3 regions of the Actinoallomurus acaciae genome follow, and region 2 is predicted to be linked to each of the others. Evidence: predicted binding sites of a transcription regulator. Region 2 holds the regulator's gene; each other region holds the start of a gene.

Region 1 (5,196 bases), on a different contig from region 2:
GCGGGGGCGACGCCGCCGGGGAAGGTGCCCACACCGGTGTCGACCCGGTGCGGGACGCGACGCCGCCACCCGCCAGGAGGCCTTAGGGCCCCGTCATTCCCGGCCCGAGCCATATCGCCCGTGCCGTGCCCATACTGTGCCGAGCCCGGATTCGCCGAGCTCAGCCTCGCCAGCCCTGGCCCGTGCCGAACACAGCCTGCCGACCTCGGCAAGCCATACTCGCCCACGCCGAGCCTGGCCCGTACTAAGGCCAGACTCTCCGGCCCAGCCCTGGGCCGAACGCAGTTCACCGATCCCGCCAGGCCAGACTCCAGCCTGCCGAGCCCGAACCGAGCCCAGACTCACCGCGCCCGGCCAAGGTCGAACTCGGTCCGCCGAGCCCAGCCCGCCGAACCCGGCGATCCGGACTCCGCCCTGCCGAGCCCGAACCGTATCGAGGCCAGGCCTGCCAGCCCCAGCCCGGATCGGACCGGGCCCAGCCCGGGTCGGACTCAGCCCAGACCGAACACAGCCCGCCGGACTCGCCATGCCGGACTCCATCCTGCCGGGTTCGGCGGCGATGAGCCACGTCCGGCTTGGCCGCCGGACCGACGCGCCGAGTCCGGCCGAGACAGGTCCAGACTCGGCGAGTCTTGCCCACCAGGTCACGACCGAGCAAGCCTCGCCGCCCCAGCCTTTGCCTCGCCGCACCGGCCCTCGCCAGACCAGACCTTGCCGCCTCGACGTCACCGGACCGGCCCTCGTCGCCCCAGACCTTGTCGCCCCAACCTCGCCGGGCCAGCCATCGCCGCCCTGACATCTCCAGACCGGCTCTCGCCGGACCAGACCTTGCCGTCTCGACCTCGCTGGACCGGCCCTCGCCACCCCGACCTCACCGGACCGGCCCTTGCCGTCTCGATCTGCCCGCACCAGCGCTCACCGCCTCGACGTCTCCAGACCGGTTCTCACCGGACCAGGCCTTGCCGTCTCGACCTCGTCGGACCGACCCTTGCCATCTCGACCTCGCTGGACCGGCCTTCGCCGCCCGACCTCGCCAGCCCAGCTCTCGCCACACCGGCCCTCGCTGTCTCGACCTCGCCGGACCAGCTCTCGTTGTCTCGACGTCGCCGGACCGGCTCTCGCCGCACCGGCCCTTGCCGTCCCTCGCCGGACCAGCTCTCGTTGTCTCGACGTCGCCGGACCGGCTCTCGCCGCACCGGCCCTTGCCGTCTCGACCTGACCGCACCAGCCCTCACCGACCCGACGTCACCGGACCGGTTCTCACCGCCCCAGATCTTGCCGTCTCGACCTCGCCGGACCGACCCTTGCCATCTCGACCTCGCCGGACCGGTTCTCGCTGAACCGGCCCTCGCTGTCTCGACCTCACCGCGCCAACCCTCTCCGGACCAGCCCTCGCCGGGCCAGCTCTTGCCGAAGCGGCGCTCGCCAGTGCGGCGCTCAGTCATCGGGCCTCGGTGGGCTCAGGCTGGCCGGGGAGGCAGGTCGCTGGGGCTCAGGCGTCGCCGGGTTTCGGGGTGTTCTTGGAGCCGCGCTTGGCCGGGGCGGGTTTGCCCGCCGGCGCGCCCGCGGCGGCCGTCGGGGGCGTGGCAGGGGCCTCCGCCAGAGGTGCCGTCGGGTCGGCGTCGAGTTTCGGGCCCACCCCGAGCTTCTCCTTGATCTTCTTCTCCAGCTCGTTGGCGAGGTCGGGGTTCTCCCGGAGGAAGGTGCGGGCGTTCTCCTTGCCCTGGCCGAGCTGGTCGCTCTCGTAGGTGTACCAAGCGCCCGACTTGCGGACGAAGCCGTGTTCGACGCCCATGTCGATGAGGCCGCCCTCACGGCTGATGCCCACGCCGTACAGGATGTCGAAGTCGGCGACCTTGAACGGCGGCGCCATCTTGTTCTTCACGACCTTGACGCGGGTGCGGTTACCGACGGCGTCGGTGCCGTCCTTCATCGTCTCGATGCGCCGCACGTCGAGCCGGACCGACGCGTAGAACTTCAGCGCCTTGCCGCCCGTGGTCGTCTCCGGCGAGCCGAACATGACGCCGACCTTCTCGCGCAGCTGGTTGATGAAGACCGCCGTGGTCTTGGTCTGGTTGATGGCGCCGGTGAGCTTGCGGAGCGCCTGCGACATGAGGCGGGCCTGGAGGCCGACGTGGCTGTCGCCCATCTCGCCCTCGATCTCCGCGCGCGGCACGAGGGCGGCGACGGAGTCGATGACCACGACGTCGATCGCGCCGGAGCGGATCAGCATGTCGGTGATCTCCAGCGCCTGCTCGCCCGTGTCGGGCTGGGAGACCAGGAGCGCGTCGATGTCGACACCGATCTTCTTCGCGTATTCGGGGTCGAGCGCGTGCTCGGCGTCGACGAACGCGGCGATGCCGCCGTTCTTCTGCGCGCTCGCCACCGCGTGGAGCGCGAGCGAGGTCTTACCGGAGGACTCGGGGCCGTAGATCTCGACGACGCGGCCGCGCGGATAGCCGCCGATGCCGAGGGCCACGTCGAGGGCGATCGAGCCGGTCGGGATCACCTCGACCGGAGGGCGGCCCTCCTGGCCCAGCCGCATGACGGAACCCTTACCGAACTGCCGCTCGATCTGGGCGAGCGCCGCCTCGAGGGCCTTCTCGCGATCGTTTGCTGCCATGTGAGGTGTCCCTGTGAAGTCGGTGACTGATGTTGACGGGTGCGACGTTACGGGGCCGCACCGACAGTTTTCGAGAGTCCGGGCCACCGTTGTGGATTACGCCGCCCGTTGCGGACAACTCTAGCCGAACACGTGTTCGATCATGGTCAGACACTCAGAAAGTCCGGTGAACTTGGCTTACGCTGAGGCGCAGGATCATGCCGGTCACCATTCTCATGTGCGCCGACCCGCTCAACCCCCGGCGGGTCGACGAACACTTCGCGCGGGAGGCCGAGTCCGTGCGCGCGCTCGGCGGATCCATCGCGCTCATCGACCACGACGCCCTCCAGCAGGGCGACGCGGCCATGGCCGTACACCGTGTCCCCCGCGACCTCGGCACGGTCTGGTACCGCGGATGGATGATGACGTCCGTGCAGTACACCGCGCTGGCCTCCGCGCTCGGCGCGCGCAGGGTCACGATGGCGGTGCCGCCGGACGGCTACCAGAAGGCGCACGAGCTGCCGGGCTGGTACGACACGTTCGCCGGCGTCACCCCTGCGAGCGTGTGGCTGCCGACCCGTCCCGGCGCGCCTCCGGACAAGGATCGCCTGGCCCAGCTCGTACGCCCGCTCCCCAAGGGCCCGGCGATCGTCAAGGACTACGTGAAGTCGCGCAAGCACGAGTGGGACGAGGCGTGCTTCGTGCCCGACGTCGCCGACGTCGACCGGCTGCACGCGGTCGTCTCGCGTTTCGTCGAGCTCCAGGGCGACTCCCTGGCCGGCGGCATCGTGATCCGCGAGTTCGAGACGTACGAAGACGGCGAGGCGCGCGTCTGGTGGGTCGACGGAGAACCGGTTCTGGTCGGGCCGCATCCGGACACTCCGGAGATACGCCCACGCCCCCTCACCGAGTCGGTCGCACCCTGCGTGCGTTCGCTGGGCTGCCGGTTCATCACCACTGACCTGGCACGACGCGCGGACGGTTCCTGGCGGGTGGTCGAGACCGGCGACGGCCAGGTGAGTGATCTTCCCGCGGGGGCCGAACCGGCCGACCTTTATCTGAGCTTTCCCATTCGTTGAACCGATCCCGCCGATCGACCGTCCCACCTCTACACTTACCGGGCACCACCCCTGGAATCGGAGGATCGTCGGCAATGCCTCCCAAAGCCGCCGGTCGGCGAATGCGTTCCGGCGCCGTACAGCTGAGCGCCCTGAGCGTCCTGTCGCTGACCCTCGTCGCCTGCTCGTCGAGCACGAACGCGAGCTGCGTGGACGGCTGGAACTCCCACGGCGGCTCCTACCGCGTCGTCCCCGACTACTACTGCGACAACGGGGGCTCGTACGGCCGCTACTACTGGTACTACGGCGGCCGCTACCACGGCGGATACGTCTCGCGCGGCAGCACCATCCGCCCGCGCGGCAACAAGATCACCTCGCGCGGCGGCCGGGTGATCTCACGCGGCGGCTTCGGCGGCCACTCCGGCTCCCACGGAGGCTGAGCGTGCGACGCGAGTTCTGCGACCCGCGCGCGGACTGGGCTCAGATCATCGAGTCGCAGGGCCTCGCGTACCACCGCACCTCCCACCCGGAGCACCTGCGGCGCCCGTACTGGGACGAGTCCGTGCATTACGTCTTCCCCATGGACGAGGTCCTCGCGCTGGAGTCGGTGGTCGAGGAGCTCCACCAGATGTGCCTGGCCGCGGTGGAGCACGTCGTAAGCACCGGCCGGTACGACGTGTTCGGCATCCCGCCCTGGGTGCGCCCGCTGATCGAGGCGTCGTGGCGGCGGCGCGACCCGCACCTGTACGGACGGTTCGACCTCCGGTACGACGGCGAGGGCCCGGCGAAGCTGCTGGAGTACAACGCCGACACCCCGACCGCGCTCGTGGAGAGCTCGATCATCCAGTGGTACTGGCTGCAGGACGTGTACCCCGGCGACGACCAGTGGAACTCCGTCCACGAGCGGCTCGTCGACCGGTGGAAGCAGATCGCCCCGCCCTCCCCCGTGCACTTCGCCTGGACGACCGAGGACGAGACCGGCGAAGAGCTCATGACCGTCGCGTACCTGCAGGAGACGGCCGAGCAGGCCGGTGTCCGGGCGCGCGCGATCGCCATGGAGGACGTCGGCTGGCACTCCCTCAAGGAGCGTTTCGTCGACCTGGACGAGGCGGAGATCCATACGCTCTGCAAGCTCTACCCGTGGGAGTGGATCGTCGCCGAGCCGTTCGGCCGGCAGGTCCCCCGGGCGGCGTGGATCGAGCCGATCTGGAAGATGCTCCTGTCGAACAAGGCGCTCCTCGTCGTGCTCTGGGAGCTGTACCCGGACCATCCGAACCTGCTGCCGGCCTTCCTGGGCACGCCGAGCACGCTGACGTCGTACGTCCGCAAGCCGCTGCTGGGCCGCGAGGGCGCGAGCATGAGCATCGTGACGCCGGAGGGCGTGCGGACGACGACCACCGGGGAGTACGGCGCGGAGGGCTTCGTCTACCAGGAGCTGTGCCCGCTGCCGGACTTCGACGGCGAGCATCCCGTGCTGGGCGCGTGGGTCGTGGGCGACGAGTCGGCGGGCCTCGGCATCCGTGAGACCTCCGGCCT
Region 2 (5,196 bases):
CGCAGGAACTTGAGCAGGTTGAGGCTCGCGAGGTTGCACGAGGAGTTGTCCAGGCTCATGTACTCCGAGCAGGGGTTGCTCGCGGTGATGCGGCCAGTCTCGGGGGTGGTGTGCCAGTCGTTGATCGTGTCGTCGTACTGCATGCCGGGGTCGGCGCACTCCCAGGCCGCCTTGGCGATCTTGTTGAAGAGGCCCTTCGCGTCGACGGTCTCGATCACCTCGCCGGTCAGGCGGGCGCGCAGGCCGAAGGGGGAGCGGGACTCGACGGCGCGCATGAACTCGTCGCTGACGCGTACGGAGTTGTTGGCGTTCTGGTACTGAACGCTGACGATGTCCTTGCCGCCGAGGTCCATGTCATAGCCGGCGTCGCGGAGCGCGCGGATCTTGTCCTCTTCACGCGCCTTCGTTTCGATGAACTCCTCGACGTCGGGGTGGTCGACGTCGAGCACGACCATCTTGGCCGCCCGGCGGGTGGCGCCTCCGGACTTGATCGTTCCCGCCGAGGCGTCGGCGCCGCGCATGAACGAGACCGGGCCGCTGGCGGTGCCGCCGGAGGAGAGCAGCTCCTTGCTGGAGCGGATGCGGGAGAGGTTGACGCCCGAGCCGGAACCGCCCTTGAAGATCACACCCTCTTCCTTGTACCAGTCGAGGATCGACTCCATCGTGTCGTCCACGGACAGGATGAAGCACGCGCTGACCTGCTGCGGCGACGGGGTCCCCACGTTGAACCACACCGGCGAGTTGAAGCTGAACACCTGGTGGACCAGCGCGTGCGTCAGCTCGTGCTCGAAGATCTCGGCGTCTTCGTCGCTCGCGAAGTAGGCGTGCTTGCGGCCGGTCTCGGTGTACACCCCGACGACCCGGTCGACCAGCTGCTTCAGGCTCCACTCACGCTGCGGAGTGCCGACGGCGCCGCGGAAGTACTTCGAGGTGACGATGTTGGCCGCGTTGACCGACCAGGACTCGGGGAACTCCACACCGCGCTGCTCGAAGTTGACCGAGCCGTCGCGCCAGTTGGTCATGACGACGTCGCGGCGCTCCCACCGGACCTCGTCGTACGGGTGAATGCCGGGCCGGGTGAAGATGCGGCGCATCTTCAACCCCTTGCGGCCGCCCCTCCCGCGCCGTGCCTGGCCGCTCACCGTCTCCGTCATGACCTCCCCCTTCTCAGGCCGAACAGGCCTATTTCAAGGATTACCTCGTACAACACGCGATCGGGCGCCGGTGTTACCGGTCGCGTTCCGCCGCGCGAAGAGACTCGATCTCCTTCTCGAAGTCGTCGATCGACTCGAACCCCCGGTAGACGGAGGCGAATCGCAGATAGGCGACCTCGTCCAGCTCGCGCAGCGGCCCAAGGATGGCCAGCCCCACGTCGTGCGAGCGCATCTCGGCGTTTCCAGTCGCCCGGATGGCCTCTTCGACACGCTGCCCGAGCTGGGCCAACGCGTCTTCTGTCACCGGGCGCCCCTGGCAGGCCCGGCGCACCCCGGCGACGATCTTGTCACGGGAGAACGGTTCGGTGACGCCGCTGCGCTTGGCGACCATCAGGAGTACGGTCTCCTGGGTCGTGAACCGGCGGCCGCACTCGGAGCACGACCGGCGCCGCCGGATCGCCGCGCCGTCTTCGGTGGAGCGACTGTCGATCACCCTGCTGTCGGGGTTACGGCAGAACGGGCAATGCACGGCTCATCCCCTCCCCCCGACGGGCGTTACGTCTCGATTACAGCGGCTTCACTGTGTAACCACAACCTGTGGTGAACTACACCCGTGTAACTACTAGATGTTGTGGTCTACCGTACGGCTCCACAGAGGCCTCCGCAACCTCGTCCGCAACAAGAACGCGAAGACCCCGCTCACGTCACGGCGGCGTCGGCGTGTCGCGCCGCCACCCGGCGCGAGAACGACGAGCGGCGAACCCGTCAGCGCGCGGGGATGTAGATCTTCTGCCCCGGGTTGACGACGGCGCTGGGCAGGGCGTTGAGGTCGATCATGCGCTGCACCGTGACGCGCGGGTCGACCCCCGGCCGGGAGCGTACGGCGATGCCCCACAGCGTGTCGTGCGGCCCCACGACCACCGACTCACCCGCGACCGCCGACTCCCCCTCGCCGCCGCCGGACGTGGCGCGGGCGCCGTGCCGCGCGCCCATCCAGAGGCCGGCGAGGAGCACCAGCGCCACGCCGCAGACGATGACCACCCGGCCGCGCCGGGTGAGCCGCAGGGGCGCGGCCGGGCGAAACCGAACGGACGCACCCATGGGCCATCCTCCGTCGAAGGAGTGATCGGGCACGCCGCGCTTTCGATTCGTTCGCATGTCGGTCTCCCCTCTGCCGAGTCGAAAGAGATTTCGATCGAACATCAGTACGAGTTGTACCGCGAGAGCCGACGAATTTCCAGGACATCTTCGAACAGGTGTTTGATCATTTAGCGGTGAGGCGCTAACGTCCGTGTACAGGAACGAAATACCGGCGACAGCGCGTCACCGGAGCGCAGTCATCCAGCGGAGACATATATGAGCAAGGTTCGGGAAATGCCCGACGGCCCGCGCGACGAGTCGGGTCTGACGGCACGTCAGCGCAAGGTTCTGGAGGTGATCCGCGACTCCGTCCAGCGCCGTGGCTACCCTCCGTCGATGCGCGAGATCGGCGAGTCGGTCGGGCTGACGAGCACCTCCAGCGTGTCGCACCAGCTGCGTGCGCTACAGCGCAAGGGCTTCCTGCTGCGCGACCCCAACCGCCCGCGCGCCGTCGTCGTCCGCATGCCCGGCTCGGCGGCCGTGCAGAGCGAGCCGGAGTCGTACGAGACGACCTCGGGGCAGGAGACGGCGGCCCGTCCCGCGCCCGCGTACGTGCCTCTCGTGGGCCGCATCGCCGCCGGTGGTCCGATCCTGGCCGAAGAGGCCGTGGAGGACGTCTTCGCGCTGCCCAAGCAGCTCGTCGGCGAGGGCACGCACTTCCTGCTCAACGTCACCGGTGACTCGATGATCGAGGCCGCGATCGCCGACGGCGACTGGGTGGTCGTCCGTCAGCAGCCGGTGGCCGAGAACGGCGACATCGTCGCCGCCATGATCGACGGCGAGGCGACGGTCAAGACGCTGAAGCGCCGTGACGGGAAGGTCTGGCTGATGCCGCACAACCCGGCGTACGACCCGATCCCGGGCGATGACGCGACGATCCTCGGGCGGGTCGTCGCGGTCCTGCGCAAGATGTGACCCACGCGTCTCCAGACTGTGCGCGGTGAGGGCGCCCCATCACGGGGTGCCCTCACCGCTTTTGGTGTCGTCTTTGCGGGCTTTCATCCCGCGCCCCGGCCGGGCCCTATGCGGGGACGATGTTGACGATCTTGGGAGCGCGGACGACGACCTTGCGGATGCCGCGGTCGCCGAGGGCGGCCTGGATCTTCTCCGACGCCAGCGCCAGCCGCTCCAGCTCCGTCTCGCCGATCTCCGGGGAGACCTCGAGCCGGTCGCGGACCTTGCCCGCCACCTGGACCACGCAGGTCACCGACTCCTGGACCAGCAGGGCCGGCTCCGCGGCCGGCCAGCCGGCCTTGGCCACGGACCCCTTACCGCCCAGGCGCTCCCACATCTCCTCGGCCGTGTAGGGCGCCACCAGCGACAGCATCACCGCCAGCGTCTCGGCCGCCTCGCGTACGGCCGGGTCGGCCGCGCCCGCACCGGAGTCGATCGCCCGCCGGGCGGCGGAGGTCAGCTCCATCATGCGGGCCACGGCGACGTTGTAGCGGTGCGCCTCGACCAGCCGGGTGACCTCGTCGATCGTGCGGTGGGTCACCTTGCGCAGCTCGACGTCGCCCGAGGCCGGGGCGGCGCCGGGCACCGAGGCGACGTCGGCGGCCACCCGGTGCGCGCGGGCCAGGAACTTCACCGCGCCGGACGGCGACACGTCGGCCCAGTCGATGTCGTCCTCGGGCGGCCCGGAGAAGATCATCGTCAGGCGTACCGCGTCGACGCCGTACTCGGCGATCTGCTCGCCCAGGTCGACCAGGTTGCCGGTCGTCTTGGACATCGCGGAGCCGTTGAGGATCACCTGGCCCTGGTTGACCAGCCGGGTGAACGGCTCGACGCAGTCCAGCATGCCCATGTCGTACAGCACCTTGGTGAAGAACCGGCTGTACAGCAGGTGCAGGATCGCGTGCTCGACACCGCCGGTGTACTGGTCGACCGGCATCCACCGGCGCGCCTTCTCGACGTCGAACGGACCCTCGGCGTAGCCCGGCGAGCAGTAGCGCACGAAGTACCACGAGGAGTCGACGAAGGTGTCCATCGTGTCGGTGTCGCGCTTGGCCGCACCGCCGCACTTGGGGCACGAGACGTCGACCCAGTCGGAGGCGGCCGCCAGCGGCGACACGCCCCGCGGTGCCAGGTCGGCGCCGCGCAGGTCGTCCGGCAGGCGCACCGGCAGCTGGTCGTCGGGCACGGGGACCTCGCCGCACGCCTCACAGTGGATGATCGGGATCGGCGTGCCCCAGAAGCGCTGCCGGGAGATCAGCCAGTCGCGCAGGCGGTAGTTGACGGCCGCCTTGCCCAGGCCGCGCTCCTCCAGGATCTCGGTGATCCGCGGGATCGCGCCGGACTTGGTCAGGCCGTCCAGCGGGCCGGAGTTGACCAGTTCGCCCTCGCCGGGGGTCGCGACGCCGGACTCGGCGGGGTCGGCCTCGCCGGTGTGCACCACGACCCGCACCGGCAGGTCGAACCTGCGCGCGAAGTCCAGGTCGCGCTGGTCGTGCGCGGGCACCGCCATGATCGCGCCGTGGCCGTACTCCGCCAGGACGTAGTCCGAGGCCCACACGGGCATGCGCTCGCCGTTGACCGGGTTGATCGCGTAGCGGCCCAGGAAGACGCCGGTCTTCTCGCGGTCGGCGGCCAGCCGCTCGACCTCCGACTCGCGCGCCACCGCCTGGCGGTACTCCTCGAACTCGGCCCGCCGCCCGGGCGCGCAGATCTCGTCGGCCAGCGGGGCGTCGGCGGCCACCACGAAGAACGTCGCGCCGTACAGCGTGTCGGGCCGGGTCGTGTAGACGGTGACCGGCTCGTCGCGGCCCTCGATCTCGAAGACGACGTCGGCGCCCTCGGACCGGCCGATCCAGTTGCGCTGCATCGTCAGCACGCGCTCGGGCCAGTCGAGGCCGTCCATGTCCGCCAGCAGCCGGTCGGCGTACTCCGTGATCTTGAAGTACCA
Region 3 (5,196 bases), on a different contig from region 2:
CCTCCGAGGCGCTCGTCCACCGCTACTTCGGCAGCAAGAGCGGCCTCTACCGCGACGTCGTGCGCGCCGCGATCGACGAGCTGCTGCGGCGGCAGCGCGCCGCCGACACCCCGGCGGCGGCCCCGTACGACCGGCTGGCCGTCAGCGTGCGCGTCTACCTCGACGCCGTCGCCGACGCGCAGGTCGGCTGGGCCGCGCCACTGCGCTCGCCGGCCGGTGACGTGCCCGAGGCGGCCGAGCTGCGCCGCCGTACCCGGGGCTTGTACCTGGCGTTGCTGCGCGACCTGCTGGCACTGCCGGCCGACCCGGCGCTCGACCACGCGCTCCACGGCTACCTGGGCTTCCTCGACGCCGCCTGCCTCAGCTGGGTCGAGCGTGGCTGCCCGCCGGCCGAACGCGAGCCCCTCGTCGCGCAGGTGGTCGGCGCGATACGGGGCGCGCTCGGTCAGTCGTAGGGGCACTCCGCGAGGGCCTCCAGCGCGTCCAGCGCCGCCACCAGAGCCTCGCGCTGCTCCTCCGTCAGCGTGGCGATCTGGCTGACGAGGAACGCCGAGCGTTCGCCGCGCAGCTGTTCGAGCTGACGGCGGCCCTGCGCCGTGATGGCCAGCAGGGTGGCGCGCCGGTCCTCGGGGTCGGGCATGCGCCGCAGCAGCCCCTGCTGTTCGAGCGAGCCGACCAGCCGGCTCTGTGTCGGCGCGGTGACACCTTCGTGTGCGGCCAGGTCGCCGAGGCGCACCGGGCCGAGCGCCTCGACGCTCGAGAGCGTGGACGCCTGGCTCGAGGACAGGGTCTGCGGGCCGTGCTGGCGCACACGGCGGTTGAGCCGGCCGAGAGTCATCCGCAGTCGCGCCGCCAGCTCGACGTTCGTCAGGTCTTCCGCATCGGGTGCCTGGTTGGTCACGCCGGTCATCTTTCCTTACCCGCCGCCTCACGATCGCGCGTCCCGGGCGTACTGATGAGCATGCCCATTCCCCAATCTTGCTGCATGGACACCTGAGTCGCACCAGTACGGACCGGCGATCCGCGGACGGGAGCGCTCCGGACGGCCGGCGGCGCCGTCCGGGCGGCTCTCACCAGCCGCGCTCGCGCCACTCGGCGAGGTGCGGGCGCTCCCGGCCGAGCGTCGTGTCCTTGCCGTGCCCGGGGTAGACCCACGTCTCGTCCGGCAGCACGCCGAACACCCGCTCCTCCAGGTCGTCCATGAGCCGGCCGAACAGCTTCGCGTCGCCCCAGGTGTTGCCCGGGCCGCCGGGGAACAGGCTGTCGCCGGTGAACAGGTGGGGCGTCTCGCCGTCGTCGTAGCGCAGCGCGATCGAGCCGGGCGTGTGCCCGCGCAGGTGGATGATCGACAGCGTGGCCTGCCCGACCCGTACCGTGCCGCCGTGCTCGACCGGCTCGATGACCGGCAGCGGCAGGGCCTCGGCGTCGTCGGGGTGGGCGACCAGCCGCGCGTGGGTCGCGTCGATCATCGCGGTCAGGGCGCCCCAGTGGTCCTGGTGGCGGTGCGTGGTGACGACGCGGGAGAGCGGCCCGTCGCCGACGATCTCGAACAACCGGTCCGGCTCGGCCGCGGCGTCGATGAGGACCTGCTCGCCCGTCGCCGTGCAGCGCAGCAGATAGGCGTTGTTGTCGTACGGTCCGACGGCCAGCTTGGTGATCGTCAAGGCGGGAAGTTCTCGTACGTCGGGGGCGCCACCGACCTCGACGTCGCCTGTGTAGGTCACGCTGTCCTCCGATCGGGCACGGGCGGCTTTACGGCGCCTTCCATCCTGTCACGGCCGGGGCTCACGGGACCTGTGTCGCCCGGACGTCCGCGGTTAGGCTGCCCGTATGCGAGACGACCTCCTCATCTGCCGCACCTGCGGGGCGCAGTACGGCGCACCGCGCGCCGACTGCCCGATCTGCACGGACGAGCGTCAGTACGTCGGCTGGGACGGCCAGCGGTGGACCACCCTCGCCGAGCTGCGCGAGGCCGGGCACCGGGGACGGATCGAGGAGGAGGGGCCGGGAATCGTCGGTGTCGGCGCCGCGCCGCCGACCGCGATCGGACAGCGCGCCCTGCTGGTCCGCGCCCCGTCGGGTAACGTCCTGTGGGACATGATCACCTACATCGACGACGACATGGTCGCCCGGGTGCGCGAGCTGGGCGGGGTCGCGGCCATCGCGATCAGCCACCCCCACTTCTACGGCTCGATGATCGAGTGGGCGCACGCCTTCGACGCGCCGGTCTACATCCACGAGGCCGACCGCGAATGGGTGGCCCGGCCCGACGACTCGGTCGTCTTCTGGTCGGGGGAGACCCGCTCGCTCGGCGACGGCCTCACGCTGGTCAACGCCGGGGTGCACTTCGCGGGCGGCCAGGTGCTGCACTGGCGCGACGGCGAGGAGGGGCGCGGCGCGCTGCTGTCCGGCGACATCCTCACCGTCGTCCAGGACCGGCGCTACGTCAGCTTCATGTACAGCTACCCCAACCACATCCCCGAGCGCCCGCGCGTCATCCGGCGCGCGCTGCGGCTCTTGGAGCCCTACCCCTTCGAGCGCGTGTACGGCGCGTGGTGGCGGCGGATCGTCCACGCGGACGGCGTCGAGGCCGTACGCCGGTCGGCGGAGAGATATCTGGAGCACGCGCTCGACGACGGTCCCGAGTAGGCGTGTTCCGGTGGCAGTCCCCATTCGAACACGTGTACGGTTCTCGTGCGACGAGCGGGGTTGATGAGGTCGTCTGGAAGAAACCGTCGCACCCACTCGTTAGCCTGAAGCTGACCTGTCTCCACCAGGCTCTCAAGGGGATTGCGAATACGCCGTGGCCGACCGCCTCATCGTGCGCGGAGCACGTGAACACAATTTGAAGGACGTCTCGCTGGATCTGCCGCGGGACGCGCTGATCGTCTTCACCGGGCTGTCCGGCTCCGGCAAGTCGAGCCTCGCGTTCGACACGATCTTCGCCGAGGGGCAGCGGCGTTATGTCGAGTCTCTGTCGGCGTACGCGCGGCAGTTCCTCGGCCAGATGGACAAGCCGGACGTCGACTTCATCGAGGGCCTGTCGCCGGCGGTGTCGATCGACCAGAAGTCCACCTCGAAGAACCCGCGGTCCACGGTGGGCACCATCACCGAGGTCTATGACTACCTGCGCCTGCTGTGGGCGCGCATCGGGCACCCGCACTGCCCCGCCTGCGGCCGCACGATCACCAAGCAGACGCCGCAGCAGATCGTCGACCGGCTGATGGAGTTCGAGGAGGGCACGCGCTTCCAGGTGCTCGCGCCGGTCGTGCGCGGGCGCAAGGGGGAGTACGCGGAGCTGTTCCGCGAGATGCAGACCAAGGGCTTCTCCCGCGCCCGGGTCGACGGCGCGACCGTCCGCCTGGACGAGGCGCCGAAGCTCAAGAAGTACGAGAAGCACGACATCGAGGTGATCGTCGACCGGCTGAGCGTCAAGGAGGGCTCGCGGCGGCGCCTGGCCGACTCGGTCGAGACGGCGCTCGGGCTGACCGCGGGCACGGTCATCCTCGACTTCGTCGACCTGCCGGAGGACGACGAGCGCCGCGAGCGGATGTACTCCGAGCACCTCTACTGCCCCTACGACGACCTGTCCTTCGACGAGCTCGAGCCCCGGTCCTTCTCCTTCAACTCCCCGTACGGCGCCTGCCCCGACTGCACCGGCCTGGGCACCCGCATGGAGGTCGATCCCGAGCTGATCGTGCCCGACCCGGAGAAGAGCCTCGGCGACGGCGCCATCTCCCCGTGGTCCGGCGGGCACGTGAGCGACTACTTCCTCCGGCTGCTCACCGCGCTGGGCGAGGCGATGGGCTTCGACCTGGACACGCCGTGGGAGCGCCTCCCGGCCGCCGCGCGCAAGGCCATCCTCAAGGGCCACGACACGCAGGTCCACGTGAGCTACCGCAACCGCTACGGCCGGCGGCGTTCGTACTACACGACCTACGAGGGCGTGATCCCCTACGTCCAGCGCCGCCACTCCGAGGCCGAGAGCGACTCCAGCCGCGAGCGGTTCGAGGGCTACATGCGGGAGATCCCGTGCCCGTCGTGTGAGGGCCGCCGCCTCAAGCCGGTCGTGCTGAGCGTCACGGTCAACGACAGGTCCATCGCCGACGTGGCCGCGATGCCGATCGGCGAGTGCGCCAAGTTCCTGCTGGCGATGGAGCTGGGCGACCGCGAGAAGCACATCGCCGAGCGGGTCCTGAAGGAGATCAACGCCCGGCTGGGCTTCCTGCTCGACGTCGGCCTCGACTACCTCACCCTCGACCGCGCGTCGGCCACCCTCGCCGGGGGCGAGGCGCAGCGCATCCGGCTCGCCACCCAGATCGGCTCGGGCCTCGTCGGCGTCCTGTACGTCCTCGACGAGCCGTCCATCGGGCTGCACCAGCGCGACAACCACCGCCTGCTGGAGACCCTGATCCGGCTGCGCGACATCGGCAACACGCTCATCGTCGTGGAGCACGACGAGGACACCATCAAGGCCGCCGACTGGGTCGTCGACATCGGCCCGGGCGCGGGCGAGCACGGCGGCCAGGTCGTCGTGTCCGGCACGGTCGAGGAACTGCTCGCCTCCGAGACCTCGATGACCGGCGCCTACCTCTCCGGCCGCAACGAGATCCCGGTGCCGGCCACCCGCCGCAAGCGGCAGCGGGGCCGTGAGCTGGTGGTCAAGGGCGCGCGCGAGCACAACCTGCGCGGCGTCGACGTGGCGTTCCCGCTCGGCGTGTTCACCGCGGTCACCGGCGTGTCCGGATCCGGCAAGTCGACGCTGGTCAACGACATCCTCTACCTCTCGCTCGCCAAGCAGTTGCACGGCGCCCGCACCGTCCCGGGCCGGCACCGGCGCATCAACGGGCTCGACCAGGTCGACAAGGTGGTCCACGTCGACCAGTCGCCGATCGGCCGCACCCCGCGCTCCAACCCGGCCACCTACACCGGCGTGTTCGACCACGTGCGCAAGCTGTTCGCCGCGACCGCCGAGGCGAAGGTCCGCGGCTACCAGCCGGGCCGGTTCTCCTTCAACGTCAAGGGCGGCCGGTGCGAGGCCTGTTCCGGCGACGGCACCATCAAGATCGAGATGCAGTTCCTGCCCGACGTCTACGTGCCGTGCGAGGTGTGCCACGGGGCGCGCTACAACCGCGAGACCCTCGACGTGCACTACAAGGGCAAGACCATCGCCGAGGTGCTCGACATGCCGATCGA

What was found. Region 2 encodes LexA, which represses DNA repair genes until DNA is damaged. Its sites were predicted from a motif close to TCGAACANNTGTTCGA; they were not measured.
Region 1: recA (recombinase RecA) is a predicted target of LexA. The motif match lies at 2,748-2,763, and genes of this name have one in related genera.
Region 3: uvrA (excinuclease ABC subunit UvrA) is a predicted target of LexA. The motif match lies at 2,674-2,689, and genes of this name have one in related genera.

Annotation. Positions count from the first base shown of each region.
Region 1 is NZ_JBHLZP010000082.1:21,706-26,901, forward strand. Features, by position in the region: gene recA (recombinase RecA) at 1,493-2,623, opposite strand; gene ACFFNX_RS13945 (ATP-grasp domain-containing protein) at 2,821-3,681, shown strand; gene ACFFNX_RS13950 (hypothetical protein) at 3,783-4,100, shown strand; gene ACFFNX_RS13955 (glutathionylspermidine synthase family protein) at 4,103-5,196, shown strand, end outside.
Region 2 is NZ_JBHLZP010000021.1:24,399-29,594, forward strand. Features, by position in the region: gene ACFFNX_RS05110 (vitamin B12-dependent ribonucleotide reductase) at 1-1,154, opposite strand, end outside; gene nrdR (transcriptional regulator NrdR) at 1,228-1,683, opposite strand; gene ACFFNX_RS05120 (LysM peptidoglycan-binding domain-containing protein) at 1,920-2,255, opposite strand; gene lexA (transcriptional repressor LexA) at 2,511-3,209, shown strand; gene leuS (leucine--tRNA ligase) at 3,316-5,196, opposite strand, start outside.
Region 3 is NZ_JBHLZP010000176.1:3,399-8,594, forward strand. Features, by position in the region: gene ACFFNX_RS23080 (TetR/AcrR family transcriptional regulator) at 1-455, shown strand, start outside; gene ACFFNX_RS23085 (MarR family winged helix-turn-helix transcriptional regulator) at 446-910, opposite strand; gene ACFFNX_RS23090 (MBL fold metallo-hydrolase) at 1,071-1,724, opposite strand; gene ACFFNX_RS23095 (MBL fold metallo-hydrolase) at 1,831-2,649, shown strand; gene uvrA (excinuclease ABC subunit UvrA) at 2,804-5,196, shown strand, end outside.